DNA from 3 places in the Saccharopolyspora sp. NPDC050642 genome. Region 1 is predicted to be linked to each of the others. Evidence: riboswitches for the same ligand, from Rfam matches in the RefSeq annotation. Region 1 holds a riboswitch; each other region holds the start of a gene.
What was found. A riboswitch is a leader RNA that binds a small molecule or an ion and turns the genes downstream of it on or off. The one in region 1 is predicted to bind glycine.
Positions count from the first base shown of each region.

Region 2: it holds a riboswitch for glycine, as region 1 does, so the genes downstream of both, gcvH (glycine cleavage system protein GcvH) here and gcvP (aminomethyl-transferring glycine dehydrogenase) in region 1, are expected to answer to the same signal.
Region 3: it holds a riboswitch for glycine, as region 1 does, so the genes downstream of both, gcvT (glycine cleavage system aminomethyltransferase GcvT) here and gcvP (aminomethyl-transferring glycine dehydrogenase) in region 1, are expected to answer to the same signal.

Region 1 covers NZ_JBFAIN010000003.1:127,331-133,061, forward strand. Annotated here, with positions in the region: gene gcvP (aminomethyl-transferring glycine dehydrogenase) at 9-2,903, opposite strand; glycine riboswitch at 3,076-3,177, opposite strand; gene AB0H93_RS07325 (MerR family transcriptional regulator) at 3,265-3,834, opposite strand; gene AB0H93_RS07330 (bifunctional nuclease family protein) at 4,074-4,550, opposite strand; gene garA (glycogen accumulation regulator GarA) at 4,942-5,409, opposite strand; gene gcvH (glycine cleavage system protein GcvH) at 5,543-5,731, opposite strand, start outside.
Region 2 covers NZ_JBFAIN010000012.1:35,839-41,569, reverse strand. Annotated here, with positions in the region: gene AB0H93_RS20050 (NAD-dependent epimerase/dehydratase family protein) at 1-26, shown strand, start outside; gene AB0H93_RS20045 (L-serine ammonia-lyase) at 350-1,705, opposite strand; gene gcvH (glycine cleavage system protein GcvH) at 1,735-2,106, opposite strand; glycine riboswitch at 2,257-2,361, opposite strand; gene AB0H93_RS20035 (helix-turn-helix domain-containing protein) at 2,474-4,030, shown strand; gene ald (alanine dehydrogenase) at 4,408-5,523, shown strand.
Region 3 covers NZ_JBFAIN010000017.1:146,251-151,981, forward strand. Annotated here, with positions in the region: gene AB0H93_RS25190 (YbaB/EbfC family nucleoid-associated protein) at 1-301, opposite strand, end outside; gene AB0H93_RS25195 (hypothetical protein) at 409-564, opposite strand; gene AB0H93_RS25200 (acyl-CoA dehydrogenase family protein) at 626-1,804, opposite strand; gene AB0H93_RS25205 (TetR/AcrR family transcriptional regulator) at 1,906-2,532, shown strand; glycine riboswitch at 2,609-2,708, shown strand; glycine riboswitch at 2,709-2,809, shown strand; gene gcvT (glycine cleavage system aminomethyltransferase GcvT) at 2,925-4,028, shown strand; gene glyA (serine hydroxymethyltransferase) at 4,054-5,334, shown strand; gene AB0H93_RS25220 (amino acid permease) at 5,545-5,731, shown strand, end outside.

The DNA.
Region 1 (5,731 bases):
TGGACGAATCACGCCTGGTAGGCGTCCAGGGGTGGGCAGGAGCAGACGAGGTTGCGGTCGCCGCGAGCGCCGTCGATGCGGCGTACCGGGGGCCAGACCTTCGTCACGTCGGTGCCCAGCGGGTAGGCCGCCTCCTCGCGGGAGTAGGCGTGGTCCCAGTCCTTGGCCAGCGACGCCGCCGTGTGCGGGGCGCCCACCAACGGGTTGTCGTCGGCCGGCCACTGCCCGGCGACGACCTTGTCGATCTCCGCCCGGATCGCGATCATCGCCTCGCAGAACCGGTCCAGCTCCGCCAGGTTCTCGCTCTCCGTCGGCTCGACCATCAGCGTCCCGGCCACCGGGAACGACATCGTCGGCGCGTGGATGCCGTAGTCGGCCAGCCGCTTGGCGACGTCGTCGACGGTGATGCCGCTGGTCTTGCTGATCTGCCGCAGGTCGAGGATGCACTCGTGCGCGACGAAGCCGCCCTTGCCGGTGTAGAGCACCGGGAAGTAGTTGTTGAGGCGGCGGGCGACGTAGTTGGCGGCCGCGACCGCGGTCAGCGTCGCCCGGCGCAGGCCATCGGCGCCCATCATCCGCACGTACGCCCAGGAGATCGGCAGGATCGAGGCGCTGCCCCACGGGGCGGCACTGATCGGGCCGACGCCGGTCGCCGGTCCGGCGGCGGGCTGCAGCGGGTGGTTGGGCAGGAACGGCGCCAGGTGCTCGCGCACGCCGATCGGGCCGACGCCCGGGCCGCCACCGCCGTGCGGAATGCAGAACGTCTTGTGCAGGTTCAGGTGCGAGACGTCGGAGCCGAACTTGCCCATCCGCGCGAGGCCGATCAGGGCGTTGAGGTTCGCGCCGTCGACGTAGACCTGGCCGCCCGCGTCGTGCACCAGCCCGCACACCTCGCGCACGGTGTCCTCGTACACGCCGTGCGTGGACGGGTAGGTGATCATGATCGCGGCGAGGTCGTCGGCGTGCTCGGTGACCAGCTCGCGCAGGTGGGCGAGCTCGATGTTGCCGGCATCGTCGCAGCGGACCACGATCACCCGCATCCCGGCCATCACGGCGCTGGCGGCGTTGGTACCGTGCGCGCTCGCCGGGATCAGGCACAGGTCCCGGTCCTCGTCACCACGGCTGCGGTGGTAGGCGCGGATCGCCAGCAGGCCGGCGAACTCGCCCTGGCTGCCGGCGTTGGGCTGCAGGCTCACCGCGTCGTAGCCGGTGACCTCGGCCAGCCAGGTCTCCAGGTCCTTGACGATCGACAGCAGCCCCTCGGCGTCCTGCGCGGGCGCGAACGGGTGCAGCGAACCGAACTCGGGCCAGGTGATCGGCTCCATCTCGGCCGTCGCGTTGAGCTTCATCGTGCACGAGCCCAGCGGGATCATGCTGCGGTCCAGCGCGATGTCCTTGTCCGACAGCCGCCGCAGGTAGCGCAGCAGCGAGGTCTCGGAGCGGTGGGTGTGGAACACCGGGTGGGTCAGGTACTCCGAGGTGCGCTCCAGCGCCGCGGGCAGCGCGTCCGGCGTCTCGATGTCGAGCTCGTCGACGTCACCGCCGGTGATGCCGAAGGCCTGCCACACCGTCGCCAGGTGCGCCCGCGTGGTGGTCTCGTCGCAGCTGATGCCGACGTGGTCGGCGTCCACGCGACGGAGGTTGATGCCGCCCCGGCGGGCCGTGGCGACGACGTCGTCGGCCTTGCCCGGCACCTTCGCGACGATCGTGTCGAAGAACTCCTGGTGCAGCACCTCGACGCCGCCGCGGCGCAGCTGCTCGGCGAGCACCGCCGCCATCCGGTGCGCGCGGGTCGCGATCGACCGCAGCCCGGCCGGACCGTGGTAGACCGCGTACATCGACGCCACGACGGCCAGCAGCACCTGCGCGGTGCAGATGTTGCTGGTGGCCTTCTCGCGGCGGATGTGCTGTTCGCGGGTCTGCAGCGCCAGCCGGTAGGCCTGGTTGCCGTCGGCGTCGACGCTCACGCCGACCAACCGCCCCGGCAGCTGCCGTTCGAGGCCCTTGGCCACGGCCATGAACCCGGCGTGCGGGCCGCCGAACCCCATCGGCACGCCGAACCGCTGGGTGTTGCCGACCACCACGTCCGCGCCGATCTCGCCGGGCGAGCGCAGCAGCGTCAGCGCCAGCAGGTCGGCCGCGACGACGGCCTTCCCGCCGCGCCGGTGGACCTCCGCGATGATCTCCTCGTGGTCCCGCACCGCACCGGAAGCGCCCGGGTAGGACAGCAGCACGCCGAAGAACTCGCCGTCCGGCAACGCCTGCGCGCCCGCGGCGAGGTCGGCGACGACGACCTCGATGCCCAGCGGCTCCGCGCGGGTCTCGATCACCGCGATGGTCTGCGGCAGCGTGTCGGCGTCCACCACGAACCGCGGCGACTTCGACCGGCCCGCGCGGCGCACCAGAGTCATGCCCTCGGCCGCGGCGGTGGACTCGTCGAGCATCGACGAGTTGGCCACCGGCACCCCGGCCAGGTCCGCGACCATCGTCTGGAAGTTCAGCAGCGCTTCGAGCCGGCCCTGCGAGATCTCCGGCTGGTACGGCGTGTAGGCCGTGTACCAGGCGGGGCTCTCCAGCACGTTGCGCAGGATCACCGGCGGCGTGACCGTGCCGTAGTAGCCGAGCCCGATCATCTCGGTGTGCGGGCGACAGCGGCGCGCCAGCTCGCGCAGCTCGGCCAGCGCCTCGGACTCGGTGGCCGGCTCCGGCAGCGCCAGCTGCAGGTCGCCTTCCCGGATCGTGTCCGGCACGGCGTTCTGCCCCAGCTCCTCCAGCGAGCCGACACCGATCACGTCGAGCATGCGCGCGAGCTCGGCCGGCATCGGGCCGACGTGCCGGTCGGCGAACGGCGTGCCGTGCTCCAGGGCGGCCAGGGGAATGCGGTCGTGGGTCACGTCGGTCATCGCCAAACCTCAATCGTCGCGGCGGCAAAGGGCGGCAGGCAGCCGGAACTGCCCTGCTCTCCCCCTCTGTCACTGTCCGCGAAGCGAACGCCTGAGAGCTTCACCCGGGAACCGGGCTTGCACCGTCGGCGGGGTGCACCACGGCCGTGGTGCGCCCTCTTTCCAGAGGTATCTCGCCCGTGCGGTCCAGGTGGCCTGAGAGGTTGTCGGGGAGGGTTGCTCCTTCGGCGCCGACCGCGGCCTAGGCCGGGCCGGACTCTCCCGCACGGGGTCGGCGATGTGCCGCAGCTTACCCGATCAGGGGGTCCGAGCGGACCAGCGATGTCACCGGCCGCACACCACCCGGTCGGGTCCGATCGGCTCAGCCGGTCTCGGCCTGCCGGTCGCGCCGCCGGCGGGACAGCTCGTCGTCCATCGGGACCAGCTCCGCGCCGTCGGCCCGTTCCGCCGGGAAGTCGTGGATCGTGCCGCTGATCTCGCGCATCGCACCGCTGACGGCGATGCCGAACACCCCTTGGCCACCCTGCAACAGGTCGACCACCTCCTCGGCAGAGGTGCACTCGTAGACCGTCGTCCCGTCGCTGAACAGCGTCAGCCTGGCCAGGTCCTGCACTCCCCGGTTGCGCAGGTGTTCCACCGCGACCCGGATGTTGTGCAGCGACACCCCGGTGTCCAGCAGCCGCTTGACCACCTTGAGCACCAGGATGTCCTTGAACGAGTACAGCCGCTGCGAACCGGAGCCGGCGGCGCCGCGGATGGACGGGCCGACCAGCTTGGTGCGCGCCCAGTAGTCCAACTGGCGGTAGGTGATGCCGGCGATCTGGCAGGCGGCCGGACCCCGGTAGCCGACCAGTTCGTCCGGCAGCGAGGCGTCGGGGAACAGCTCGCCCTGCTCCACGGCAGCATCCCGGTTGGACGCTTCCTCGACCACGCCTGCCTCCCCTCGTCCGGCACGAAGCCGACGACGACGATCACCAGCTCCCGGACCATCGCGGTCCGAGGCCGCGAACACCGCCCAGCGGCCGAATCACACCGGGGCAATTCGCGTAAGTTCGACGGTATGCCTGCCCCGCGGGGAGGTCAACGCGACGCGCGGGGCACCCTGACGACCCGGCCCCCGCCTGCTCGCGCAGACGGGGGCCGGGCTGTGTCGTCGGTCGATCGGCGGGCTCAGGTGTCGGCGCCGCGGAAGTCCTCCGGGGAGACGGAGTCCAGGAACTCGCGGAACTTCTCCACCTCGTCCTCCTGCTCGTCCGGGATGATCAGCCCCGCCTCGTCCAGCACCGATTCGTCGGCGTGGATGGGCACCCCGATGCGCAGCGCCAGCGCCACCGAGTCGCTCGGCCGCGCGGAGACCCGCACATCCCCGTCGAACACCAGCTCGGCGAAGAAGGTGCCGTCCTGCAGGTCGGTGATCCGCACCTGTTCCAGGTCGCGCCCGAGGGCGCCGATGACGTCCTTCAACAGGTCGTGGGTAAGGGGTCTCTGCGGCCGCACGCCCTGCTGCTCCAGCGCGATGGCGGTCGCCTCGACCGAGCCGATCCAGATCGGCAGGTAACGCTCGCCGTGCGCCTCGCGCAACAGCAGAATCGGCTGGTTTGCTGGTAGTTCAACTCGCACGCCGACGACGCGCATCTCGCTGCTCATCGTCACATCGCCTCCTCCAGCGCGCCGAAGCGTGACATCCCCGTCGAGGATCGCGCACCGACGCCTCCGACGCTACCCGCGTTGCGGCGGACACGCCCATCCCTTTAGCGGTCTGGTCGACCACCGAATCCGCGGCCTTCCTGCCGGTGCATCTGGCCCGAACCGCTGGCTGAGCTCTTCATCGAGCATTACCAGCACGATACACCGCCGACCCGTCCGCCGGACCGGTCGAAAGGCGGCCGCTACAACGTGGAAACCGGTTGCGACGGCGGGAAATTCCCCGCGCGGGGAGTCAGTCGATCTCGGCTGCGCACTACCTTCACGCGCCAGCGGGGCGACGCCGCTTCGGCGCCGCCCCGCTGGCGGATGGACTAGTCGGTCCAAGGGCCCCTCAGCGGGCGCCCGGGCCCCCATCGATCGGGCCGGTCAGGAACACCAGCCGGAACTTCCCGATCTGCACCTCGTCGCCGTTGGCCAGCACCGAGGTGTCGACCGGCTCCCGGTTGACGTAGGTGCCGTTGAGGCTGCCGACGTCGACGACCACGAAGTCGTTGCCCTCGCGCCGGAACTCGGCGTGCCGGCGGGAAACCGTGACGTCATCGAGGAAGATGTCGCTGTCCGGGTGCCGTCCCGCGCTGGTGGTCTCCCGGTCCAGCAGGAATCGCGATCCCGCGTTGGGGCCGCGCTTGACCACCAGCAGGGCGGACCCTGCGGGCAGCGCATCGACCCCGGATGCGGCGGCGGGCTCCGGGGACGCACTCTCGGTGCTCTCCGGCTCCGAGAGGAAGGGCCTGAAGACCGAGGTGGTCTCCGGTGACTGCTCCGGCGGAACGTCGCCGTGGCCGGGGAATTGGCTCACCTGAGCTCTCCTCTACGCGGATAGATCGTGCCAAGTATGTGCCCAACGTACAGTGCAGGTACAGACACTGGACGCGGGACTCCCGACATCTTCCTCTCGGCCCCTGACAGACCGACGATCTTGCCTGGTCGGATCAGGATTCGGTCAGCTTCTGGTACGCCGCGGCGTCGAGCAGACCGTCCAGCTGGGCCGGGTCGGCGAGCTTGAGCTCGACCATCCAGCCGTCGCCCAGCGGGGCCGAATTGACCAACTCCGGCTCGTCCTCCAGCTGCTCGTTGCGGGCCACCACCTCGCCGGTGACCGGCGCGTAGATCTCCGAGAC
Region 2 (5,731 bases), on a different contig from region 1:
GGCCGGTGCGCGGCGGGGAGCGGTGACAGGAAGGTTCCCATCCTCGCACCGGAGCCGACGGCCGGAACGGCTCCACAAAGGCGCCCGGTGGGTCATCGGTGACAGGAAAGTTCCCATGCACGCACCGCAGGAACCGGCCTGTTGACAGGAAAGTTCCCATGCACGCACCGCACGGCCCGGTGGTGACAGGAAAGTTCCCATGCACGCACCGCAGGAACCGGCCTGTTGACAGGAAAGTTCCCGAGCTCGCACCGCACGGCCTAGTGGTGACAGGAAAGTTCCCATGCACGCACCACACGGCCCGGTGGTGACAGGAAAGTTCCCATGCACTCACCGGGCGTGCGGCGGGTCAGCACTCGATGACGTTGACGGCGAGGCCGCCGCGAGCCGTCTCCTTGTACTTGACCTTCATGTCCCGGCCGGTCTCGCGCATGGTCTTGATGACCTTGTCCAGCGAGACGAAGTGGGTGCCGTCGCCGCGCAGCGCCATCCGCGCCGCCGTGATCGCCTTCACCGACGCGACCGCGTTGCGCTCGATGCACGGGATCTGCACGAGACCGCCGATCGGGTCGCAGGTGAGCCCGAGGTTGTGCTCCATCGCGATCTCCGCGGCGTTCTCCACCTGGCTCGGGGTCCCGCCGAGCACCTCGGCGAGCCCGGCGGCCGCCATCGAGCACGCCGACCCGACCTCGCCCTGGCAGCCGACCTCGGCACCGGAGATCGATGCGTTCTCCTTGAACAGCACGCCGACCGCACCGGCCGCGAGCAGGAAGCGCACCACGCCGGCGTCGTCGGCGCCCGGCACGAACCGCATGTAGTAGTGCAGCACCGCGGGGACGATCCCGGCCGCGCCGTTGGTCGGCGCGGTCACCACGCGCCCGCCGGCCGCGTTCTCCTCGTTCACCGCGAGCGCGAAGAGCGTCACCCACTCCAGCGCATCGTCGTGCTCGGTCAGCGAAGCGGCCAGCTCCGCCGCCCGCCGCCGGACCTTGAGCCCGCCGGGCAGTTCACCGGAGTTCCGGCATCCGTTGTCCACGCATTCGCGCATGACCTGCCAGATGCCCAGCAGCTCCTTGTGCACGGCGTCCTCGCCGCGCCAGGACAGCTCGTTGGCCAGCATGACGCCGCTGATCGGCAGCCCGGACTCCTCGGTGCGGGCGAGCAGTTCCGCGCCGGTCCGGAACGGGTACCGCACCGCGGTCGCGTCGGGCTTGATCCGATCGGTGCCGGTGGCGTCCTCGTCGACGACGAAACCGCCGCCGACCGAGTAGTAGACCGCGCTCTCCAGCTCGACCCCGTCGGTGCCGGTCGCGGTGAACCGCATCCCGTTGGGGTGCAGCGGCAGCGACTTGCGCCGGTGCATCACCAGGTCGCGGTCCACGGTGAACCGGATCTCCTGCACGCCGTCGAGCCGCAGCCGCCCGGTCTCCCGGATCTCGGCGACCCGGCCCTCCACCGCCGCCGGGTCGACGGTCTCCGGGCTGTGCCCCTCGAGGCCGAGCAGCACCGCCTTCGGGCTGCCATGCCCGTGCCCGGTCGCGCCGAGCGACCCGAACAGTTCCGCCTTGATCCGCTTGACCTGCGGCAACCGTCCCTCGCCGTGCAACCGCTGCACGAACAGCCGGGCCGCGCGCATCGGGCCGACCGTGTGCGAACTGGACGGCCCGATACCGACCGAGAACAGGTCGAAGACGCTGATCGCCATTGACCGTCTCCTCCCTCGCCTAATCCCCGCTACTCCGCGATCACCGCGGCGTACTGCTCGGCGGTGAGCAGAGCACCGGTGTCGGAGGTGCGCACCTCCAGCAGCCAGCCCTCGCCGTAGGGCTCGGAGTTGACCAGCGCCGGATCGTCCACGACGGACTCGTTGATCGCCACGACCTCGCCGGTGACCGGCGCGAACAGGTCGCTGACGGACTTCGTGGACTCCAGCTCGCCGCAGGCCTGGCCCGCCTCGATCTGCTCCCCCACCTCGGGCAGCTGCACGAAGACGATGTCGCCGAGCGCGTCCGCGGCGTGCTGGGTGATGCCGATCCGGACCAGCTCGTCGCGGTCCTCGATCCACTCGTGCTCTTCGGTATAGCGCAGGTTCGCAGGCAGGGACATGGCGGGAGGCTCCAAGGCTTTCGGGGGCAGGGATGCCCGAGCGGGGCTGGGCCTCCCCCTCTGTTTCGGAACCTGAGAGCTTCGCCGCGGTTTCTCGCGGCTTGCACCGTGGGTGGAGCGTCAGGGATGACGCGCGCTTTCCAGAGTTGCCTCGCCCGAACGGTCATGGGTGCCTGAGAGTTTGTGGGGAGTCTTGCTCCTTCGGCGCCCTGACGGCTCGGCGTGAGCCCTCAAGGTCTCTCCCGCACGGGGTCGACGGCCGGTATGCGATTGTCGATGTGCTCAGCAACGATAAACGGGCCAGCCCTGGTGTCAATGCCCTCCCCCACCTGACCGGCGGCGGCCCGAAGCACTCAGGAGGCCGGTGATGCTGGACATCCGGGCGCTGGTCGAACGGGTCGGCCCCACACTGCTGCGCACCGTGGTCAGCCCAGAGCCGACGGTCTGCGTAGGGGACGTCGTCATCGCCGAACCCGATGAGCCGCCGACCGCGGCGGGCGGCGACCTCGTGCTGGGCGTGGCCGTCGCGGATCGCGAGCAGGCGAAGCGGCTGGCGAGGGCCTGCGGCGCGCAGGGCGCGGCAGCGGTGCTGCTCAAGCCGCCGATCTCGGCGGACGACGCGGTGGCCGCGGCGGCCGAGGAAGCCGGAGTGGCGTTGGTGGAGGTCCGGCCGGGTACCGGCTGGGCGCAGTTGGTGTGGCTGATCCGGGCGGCGCTGGCCGGGACCGGCATCGAGGAGGCCGACGCGCGCGGCACCGGGGTCGGCGACCTGTTCCGCCTCGCCGACGCGGTCGCCGACGTGGTGGACGCGCCGGTCACGATCGAGGACGCGCACTCCCAGGTCCTGGCCTACTCCGCCCGGCAGGACCTGACCGACCCGGCGCGGGTGTCGACGATCATGGGCCGGAAGCAGCCCGACGAGGTGCTCGCCAAGTTCCGGGCCCGCGGCACGTTCCGCCAGCTCAGCAAGGGCAGTTCGGCGATCTTCGTGCCCGCCCAGCAGGACGGCACCCTGCCCCGCCTGGTGGTGCCGATCCGGATGGGCGGCGAGCTGCTCGGCTCGATGTGGGCCGTGGTGCCCGGGGAGGTCTCCGAGGAGCGCTCCACCGCGTTCGCCGACACCGCGCCGCTGGTCGCGCTGCAACTGCTGCGGTGGCGGGCGGTGGCGGACGCGGAGCGCCGCCGGTCCGCCGAGCAGGTGCGGCTGCTGCTGGAGGGGGGCGAGGGCTGGCGGGTGGCCGTGAACGAGCTCGCCGTGCCCAACGAGGCGCATCGGGTCGTCGCGATCGAAATGCCGTCGTCCGCCGGGCCCGCGGAGGGGCACCGGCTGGCGATGTGGGAGTGGATCACGCGCGGGATCGGGCGGCGCCCGCTGGTCACCGAGATCGGCACCATGCTCTACGCCCTGGTGCCGGACCGGGCGGGCGCGGGCGGCTGGCCGGACCTGCGAGAAGCGCTCATGTCCCACGACGCTTCGCCGCGCCCGCTGATCGCGGTGGGCAATGCGGTGGCGGTCGCCGACCTGCCCCAGTCGCGCGCGCAGGCCGAGGAGCTGGTCGGCCTGCTGCGCACCGGCCAGCTGCGCGACCGGGTGGCGGTGTACGAGGACAACTGGCACCTGGTGGTGCTCAGCCGGATGGCCGGTGCGTCGACCGACGCGGGCGTCGGCTCCCTGGGCCCGCTGCCGGTGCTGCGCGAGCACGACCGAACGCAGGGCACCGAATACCTGGCAACCCTCCACGCGTGGCTGCGCCACCCGGGCGACCCGCGGCAGGCGAGCCGAGAGCTGCGCGTGCACCCGAACACCTTCCGCTACCGGATGAAGCGGCTCACCCAACTCGTGGACATCGACCTGGAGAGCCCCAACGTCCGCGCAGCGCTGTTCGTGCAACTGCTCGCCGACCGCTGGGCCCAGCACGGCTGACAGCAAGGGAACTTTCCTGTCACCCCGCCCCCGCCGAGCCGCGCCCCCGCCGGCTGCGAGCAAGGGAACCTTCCTGTCACCACCAGGCCCGTGACGCACCCCCGGTGACGTGCGGAAGGGAACCTTCCTGCCACCGCATGACAGGAAAGTTCCCTTGCTTTCACCGGCCGCTCGGGTGGCCGCGAGCAAGGGAACCTTCCTGTCACCCCGGCGTCCTCACCGCGCCGTTTCGGCCCCTGCCGACGCGTTGACTTCGCCGCCGCGGGCTTTGTGCTGCGGGCACAAGGCGCGCGGGGCAATCTCATCCCGCGGGAATGATGCGCCCCTTTCGGCGGCAGCGGATCGTGGTGCGCAACAGGAGACGAAAGGATTCCGCCGTGAAGATCGCAGTGCCGCGCGAGATCAAGAACAACGAGTACCGGGTCGCGATCACACCTGCGGGCGTGCACGAGCTGACCACCCGCGGTCACGACGTCTTCGTCGAGACGAACGCCGGCGCCGGTTCCTCCATCCCCGACGAGGACTACCTCGCCGCCGGGGCGAAGGTGCTGCCCACCGCCGAAGAGGTGTGGGGCGAGGGCCAGCTGGTCCTCAAGGTCAAGGAGCCGATCGCCGAGGAGTACCCGCGGTTGCGCCGGAACCAGGTGCTGTTCACCTACCTGCACCTGGCGGCCTCCGCCGAGCTGACCGACGCGATGCTGAAGTCCGGCGTCACCGGCATCGCCTACGAGACGGTGCAGACGGCCAACGGCGCTCTGCCGCTGCTCGCGCCGATGAGCGAGGTCGCCGGGCGCCTCGCCCCGCAGGTGGGCGCCTACTCGCTGATGCGTCCCTGCGGCGGCCGCGGCGTGCTGCCGGGCGGTGTTCCCGGCGTGCACCCGGCGCGGGTCGTGGTGATCGGCGGTGGCGTCGCGGGCCTCAACGCCGCGCGCGTCGCGCTGGGCATGGGCGCCGACGTCGAGCTGCTCGACACCAACGTCGACAAGCTCCGCGAGATCGACCGCGACTTCCACGGCCAGATCCGCACCGTGACGTCCAACCGCTACTCGGTCGAGCAGGCCGTGCGGGCCGCCGACCTGGTCATCGGCGCCGTGCTGATCCCGGGCGCGAAGGCCCCGAAGCTGGTCTCCAACCACCTGGTCTCCGAGATGAAGCCGGGCAGCGTGCTGGTCGACATCGCCATCGACCAGGGCGGTTGCTTCGCCGACTCCCGCCCGACCACGCACGACGACCCGACGTACCGGGTGCACAACTCGGTGTTCTACTGCGTGGCGAACATGCCGGGCGCGGTCCCGAACACCTCGACGCACGCGCTCACCAACGTCACGTTGCCGTACGTGCTGCGCATCGCCGACCAGGGCTGGCAGCAGGCCTGCCGCGCGGACGACGCGCTCGCCGGTGGCCTCAACACCCACGACGGCAAGCTGGTCAACGAGCCGGTCGCCGAGGCGCACGGGCTGACCAGCACCCCGATCAGCAGCGTGCTCGCCTGATCTCGCCTGCGAGCGGGGGAACCTTCCTGTCACCGCGCGGCAGGGCGGTTCCCCCGCTCGCGGCGTTTTCGCATGCGGGAGCCCGTTCTGGGACGTGTTCTCGGATCGTCGCCGCGGATGCACCGAACAGGTGATGCGCTCACACAGCCGAACGGGGCGGCCCGCTCAACCAGCCTGGGGGTCACCGGGAGCAGGCCGCCACTTTTAG
Region 3 (5,731 bases), on a different contig from region 1:
ACTGCTCCAGCCGCTTCTGCGCCTCGGCCAGGTTCCTGGTGACCTTCTCGATCGCCCGCTCGAAGCCGTCGCTGAGCTTGTCCAGCTCCGTCTCGAACGCCTGCATCGTGCGATCCGGCTTCCCGGCGACGTCGTCGAGAGCGGCGTTGACCGCCTCCCGAACGGCGGCCGCGATGGCCTCGACCCCGCTGCCCAGCAGCCGCGGCTCCAGGTGCAGCTCGTCGACCTTCCCGTCGGCACCGACGGTCACCCGCACGGCGCCCCCGGCAGCACTGCCCTCGCCACGGACGTCGTCCGCCATCACGTGCCCTCCCAAGTCCGAACCCTCCACGACCATCTCACACCGGCGAATCGCTGCGCACGAGAACGGCCCCCGGCGGGATCGCCGGGGGCCGTTTCGCCGTTCGGTCAGTGGCTCTTGCCGTCCTTGCCGAAGAACTTGTTCTTGACCTGGTCGATCTTCTCCTTGTTCTTCGGGTCGGAGGCGTACTTCTTGGCCTGGTCGATCACCTTGCGGCCCTGCGGGCTGCTGGCGAAATCGGCGACCTTCTTGAACAGAGACATCGTCGCTCCCGGCGGTTCGGAGTCACGGCTACCACCAGGCTACCGACAAATCGGTCACGAATCAGCCGAGCACGCCGCTGATCGATGCGTGGCCCTTGAGCAGGTTCCGCGCCACGGTGCGGCGCTGGATCTCGTCGGTGCCCTCGAAGATGCGCAGCAGCCGCAGGTCGCGGTACCAGCGCTCGACCGGCAGCTCCTTGGTGTAGCCCATGCCGCCGTGCATCTGCAGGACCCGGTCCACGATCTCGTTGGCGCGGGTGGCGCCGAAGAGCTTGGCCACCGACTGCGCGTGCCGGGAGTCCATGCCCTGGTCGACCTGCCAGGCCGCCTGCAGCACGAGCCAGCGCAGCGCCTCGATCTCCACCGCGGAGTCGGCGATCATCCACTGGATGGCCTGGCGCTCGGCGATCGGCTTGCCGAAGGTCTCGCGGGTCTTGGCATATTCCATGCCCATCTCGACGAGCCGCTCGCAGGCGCCGAGGGCGTGCGCGGGCAGCAGGTAGCGGCCGCGGCCGATCCACTGCATGGCGAGCTTGAAGCCGTGGCCGACCTCGCCGAGCACGTTGTGCTCCGGGACCCGCACGTTGTCGAACACCAGCGCCGCGGGCTGCCGCTCCCACGGGCCCATGATGTCGATCGGCTCGGACTTCCAGCCCGCGTCGCGGTCGGCCAGGAAGCAGGTGACGCCGCCGTTGGCGCCCTTCTCCCGGTCGGTGACGGCGAAGACCATCACGAAGTCGGCGTCGATGCCGCCGGTGATGAAGGTCTTCTCGCCGTTGATGACCCACTCGTCGCCGTCCTTGACGGCGGTGGTGCGCAGGTTCTTGGCGTCCGAGCCGGCGCCGGGCTCGGTGATCGCGAAGCACGACTTGCGGGTGCCCTCGATCGTCGGGAGCAGGTAGCGCTCCTTCTGGTCGTCGTTGGCGTAGTACAGGATGTTGTCGGCGTAGCCGCCGAAGCGGAACGGCACGAAGGTGCGGCCGAGCTCGACCTCGATGAGCGCCGTCATCACCGCCGACAGGCCCATGCCGCCGTACTCCTCGGGCGTCTGCACGCCCCAGAACCCGGCCTGCTTCGCCTTGTCCTGCAGTTCCCGCTGCTCGTCCTTGGTCAGGCCGCGTTCCCCGGCGCGCTCGCGGCGCAGCACCTCCTGTTCCAGCGGCACCAGTTCGCGCTGGACGAAGTTGCGCACCCAGTCGCGGATGTCGCGTTCTGTGTCGGACAGCGAGAAGTCGACCATCGCCGGATCCTTTCCTGCGGCCAGCTAACTAACGTCGTTAGTTTTGTGGCAGCCTAAGGCGGTCCCGGCGACCGCCGCAAGGGATCCGACGAGGAGAAGACGTGCCCAGACCGACCACCCCCCGGCTGTCGCCGGAACGCATCCGGCGGATCGGCCTGGAGATCATCGACGCCGACGGTCTCGAAGCGCTGTCCATGCGGCGGCTGGCCGAACGGCTCGGCGTCCGCGCGGCGTCGCTGTACAACCACGTGTCGACCAAGGACGAGCTGCTGCACGAGATCGCCGACGACGTGATGACCGCGGTGGACGTCTCCGGCTTCGACGCGGACTGGACGACCGGCCTCCGCACCTGGGCGCGCTCCTACCGGGCCGCCCTGATCGCCCACCCGAACCTGGTCCCGTTCCTGGCCTACGGCCCGGCCCGCCGGGAGAACGCGCTGCGCCGGGCGGACGCGGTGCACGGCGGCCTGACCAGGGCGGGCTGGCCGCAGCGCTACGCCACGATGATCGGCGCCTCGACGAAGTACCTGGTGGTGGGCTCGGCGATGGGCTCCTTCAGCGGCGGCTTCCCGGACGACGCGGCGCTCTACGGCGACCGCTTCCCGCACCTGAACAAGGCCCACCTGCTCCGCGAGCACGCGGCGGAGATCGACGCCGACAGCTTCGAGCTGGCCCTGGCCGCCCTGGTCGACGGCCTGGAGAAGCAGTACGGCGAGCTCTCCGCCTGAGATCACTCACCCGCCCGGTTGACGTGGGTCACGCCGGTTCGTAGCGTCCTGTTCGCACAACCGAATACCGCGCCCACGACGTCGTGCGGGAGAGACTCCGGCCCGTTCCGGGACCGGAGCGCCGAAGGAGCAATTCTCCCCAGCAAACTCTCAGGCACCGGCACCGCACGGCACCAGGCGAACACGGAGAAAAGCAGAAGCGCCCGCTTCTCGCCCACGGTGCAAGCCGCCCCCTCGCGGGCGGCGAAACTCTCAGGCCAATGACTCCGGGGAGACCGCCCGACCAGCGCAAGCCCGCGCAGGTCGAGGTCGAGGCATCCCCGATAAGGTTGGACTCAGTGAGCTGACCGGCCCTCGACTGCCGACCGGCGCCCACCAGGAGGAGTCTCACCATGTCGTCGCCACGACAGACGCCCTTGCACCACGTGCACGAAGCCCTCGGGGCGACGTTCACCGAATTCGCCGGCTGGCGGATGCCGCTGCGCTACTCGGGCGACACCGCCGAGCACAACGCGGTGCGCACCGGCGCCGGCCTGTTCGACCTGACCCACATGGGTGAGATCCGGATCAGCGGGCCGCAGGCCGCCGCGGCGCTGGACTACGCGCTGGTCGCCAACGCGTCCGCGATCAAGCCCGGCCGCGCCCGCTACACGATGATCTGCAACGCCGCCGGTGGCGTGCTCGACGACCTGATCGTCTACCGGCTCGGCGACGAGGAGTTCCTGGTGGTGGCCAACGCGGCGAACGCCGCCGTGGTCTCCGCCGAGCTGGCCGAGCGCATCGGCGGCTTCGACGCCGAGCACCAGGACGTCTCCGACGACTACGCGCTGATCGCGGTGCAGGGCCCGAACGCGGTCGCGATCCTCGCGCCGCTGACCGACACCGACCTCGCCGAGGTCAAGTACTACGCGGGCTACCGCAGCCGGGTCGCGGGCAAGGACGTGCTGCTGGCGCGCACCGGTTACACCGGCGAGGACGGCTTCGAGCTGTTCACCGAGCCCGGCGACGCCGAGGCGGTCTGGCAGGCGCTGACCGAGTCCGGCGCCGAGCACGGGCTGCAGCCCGCCGGGTTGTCCTGCCGCGACACGCTGCGGCTGGAGGCCGGCATGCCGCTGTACGGCAACGAGCTGTCCGCCGAGCTCACGCCCTTCCACGCCAACCTCGGCCGGGTGGTCAAGCTGGACAAGGCCGGCGACTTCGTCGGCAAGGACGCGCTGGCCGCCGCGGCCGAGAAGCCCACCGAGCGCACGCTGGTCGGCTTGAGCACCGAGCAGCGCCGGGCGCCCCGGCACGGCTACCGCGTGCTGGACGCCGACGGCGCCGAGATCGGCGTCGTGACCAGCGGCGCCCCCTCCCCGACGCTCGGCCACCCGATCGGGATGGCCTACGTGGACCGCGACCACAGCGAACCCGGCACGCAGCTGCAGGTCGACATCCGCGGCAAGGCCGTCGCGGTGCAGGTCGTCGAGCTGCCGTTCTACCGCCGCAATGCCTGAAGAGAAATACACAGGAGGCAACACCATGTCGACACCGGACCTGTTCAACGACCAGCTGGCCGCGGTGGACCCCGAGGTGGCGGCGGCGGTCGGCGCCGAACTCAACCGCCAGCAGAGCACGCTGGAGATGATCGCCTCGGAGAACTTCGCACCGCAGGCCGTCCTCGAGGCGCAGGGCTCGGTGCTGACCAACAAGTACGCCGAGGGCTACCCGGGCCGCCGCTACTACGGCGGCTGCGAGCACGTCGACGTCATCGAGCAGCTGGCCATCGACCGGGTCAAGGAGCTCTTCGGCGCGAGCTTCGCCAACGTGCAGCCGCACTCGGGCGCGCAGGCCAACGCGGCTGCGATGTTCGCGCTGCTCAAGCCGGGTGACACGATCATGGGCCTGGACCTGGCGCACGGCGGTCACCTGACCCACGGCATGCGGATCAACTTCTCCGGCAAGCTCTACAACGTGGTGCCGTACCACGTGCGCGAGGACGACCACCGCGTCGACATGGACGAGGTCGCCAAGCTGGCGCGGGAGAACAAGCCGCAGCTGATCATCGCCGGCTGGTCGGCGTACCCGCGGCAGCTGGACTTCAAGCGGTTCCGGGAGATCGCCGACGAGGTCGGCGCCTACCTGATGGTCGACATGGCGCACTTCGCCGGCCTGGTGGCCGCCGGGCTGCACCCGAGCCCGGTGCCGCACGCCCACGTCGTCACCACCACCACGCACAAGACGCTCGGCGGTCCGCGCGGTGGCGTGATCCTGTCGGCGGACACGGAGTTCGCGAAGAAGTTCAACTCGGCGGTGTTCCCGGGCCAGCAGGGCGGGCCGCTGGAGCACGTGATCGCCGGCAAGGCGGTGTCGTTCAAGGTCGCCGCGTCGCCGGAGTTCGCCGACCGGCAGCGCCGCACCGTGGAGGGCGCGCAGATCCTGGCCGAGCGGCTGCTCGCCGACGACGCCGCCAAGGCCGGGGTGCAGCTGGTCTCCGGCGGCACCGACGTGCACCTGGTGCTGGTGGACCTGCGGGACTCCGAGCTGGACGGCAAGCAGGCCGAGGACCGGCTGCACGAGATCGGCATCACGGTCAACCGCAACGCGGTGCCCAACGACCCGCGGCCGCCGATGGTGACCTCCGGGCTGCGCATCGGCACCCCGGCGCTGGCCACCCGCGGCTTCGGCAAGGAGGACTTCACCGAGGTCGCCGACGTCATCGCCGAGGCCCTCAAGCCGGGCTTCGACGAATCGGCGAGCGCGAAGCTCCGGGAGCGGGTGGAGGCCCTGGCCGCCAAGCACCCGCTGTACCCGAACCTCTGACATGTGATCGACGGGCAGCCCCCGAGCGCCGCATTTCGGTCCGCAATGACCGAAATGCGGCGTTTCATGTTTGCGTCCTAAGTGGACTATGTTGGAACTGGGAAAAGGCTCGATTTCAACTGTGCCCAATCGCTTGCCAGCACTGCCCGAATGCCGGATTATCTGCGCAGTTTCAGCGAAACACGCTGGCGATTAAGGAGTCACGCTTCGATGAGCCAACCAGAGGCCGAGGAGTACCGGAAGGATCTGAGTACCCGGCACATCAACATGATCGCGATCGGCGGGGCGATCGGGGTCGGGCTGTTCCTCGGCTCCGGCAAGGCGCTGCACCAGGTCGGGCCCGGCCTGATCCTGATCTACGCGATCGCCGGGCTGATGATCTTCTTCGTGATGCGGG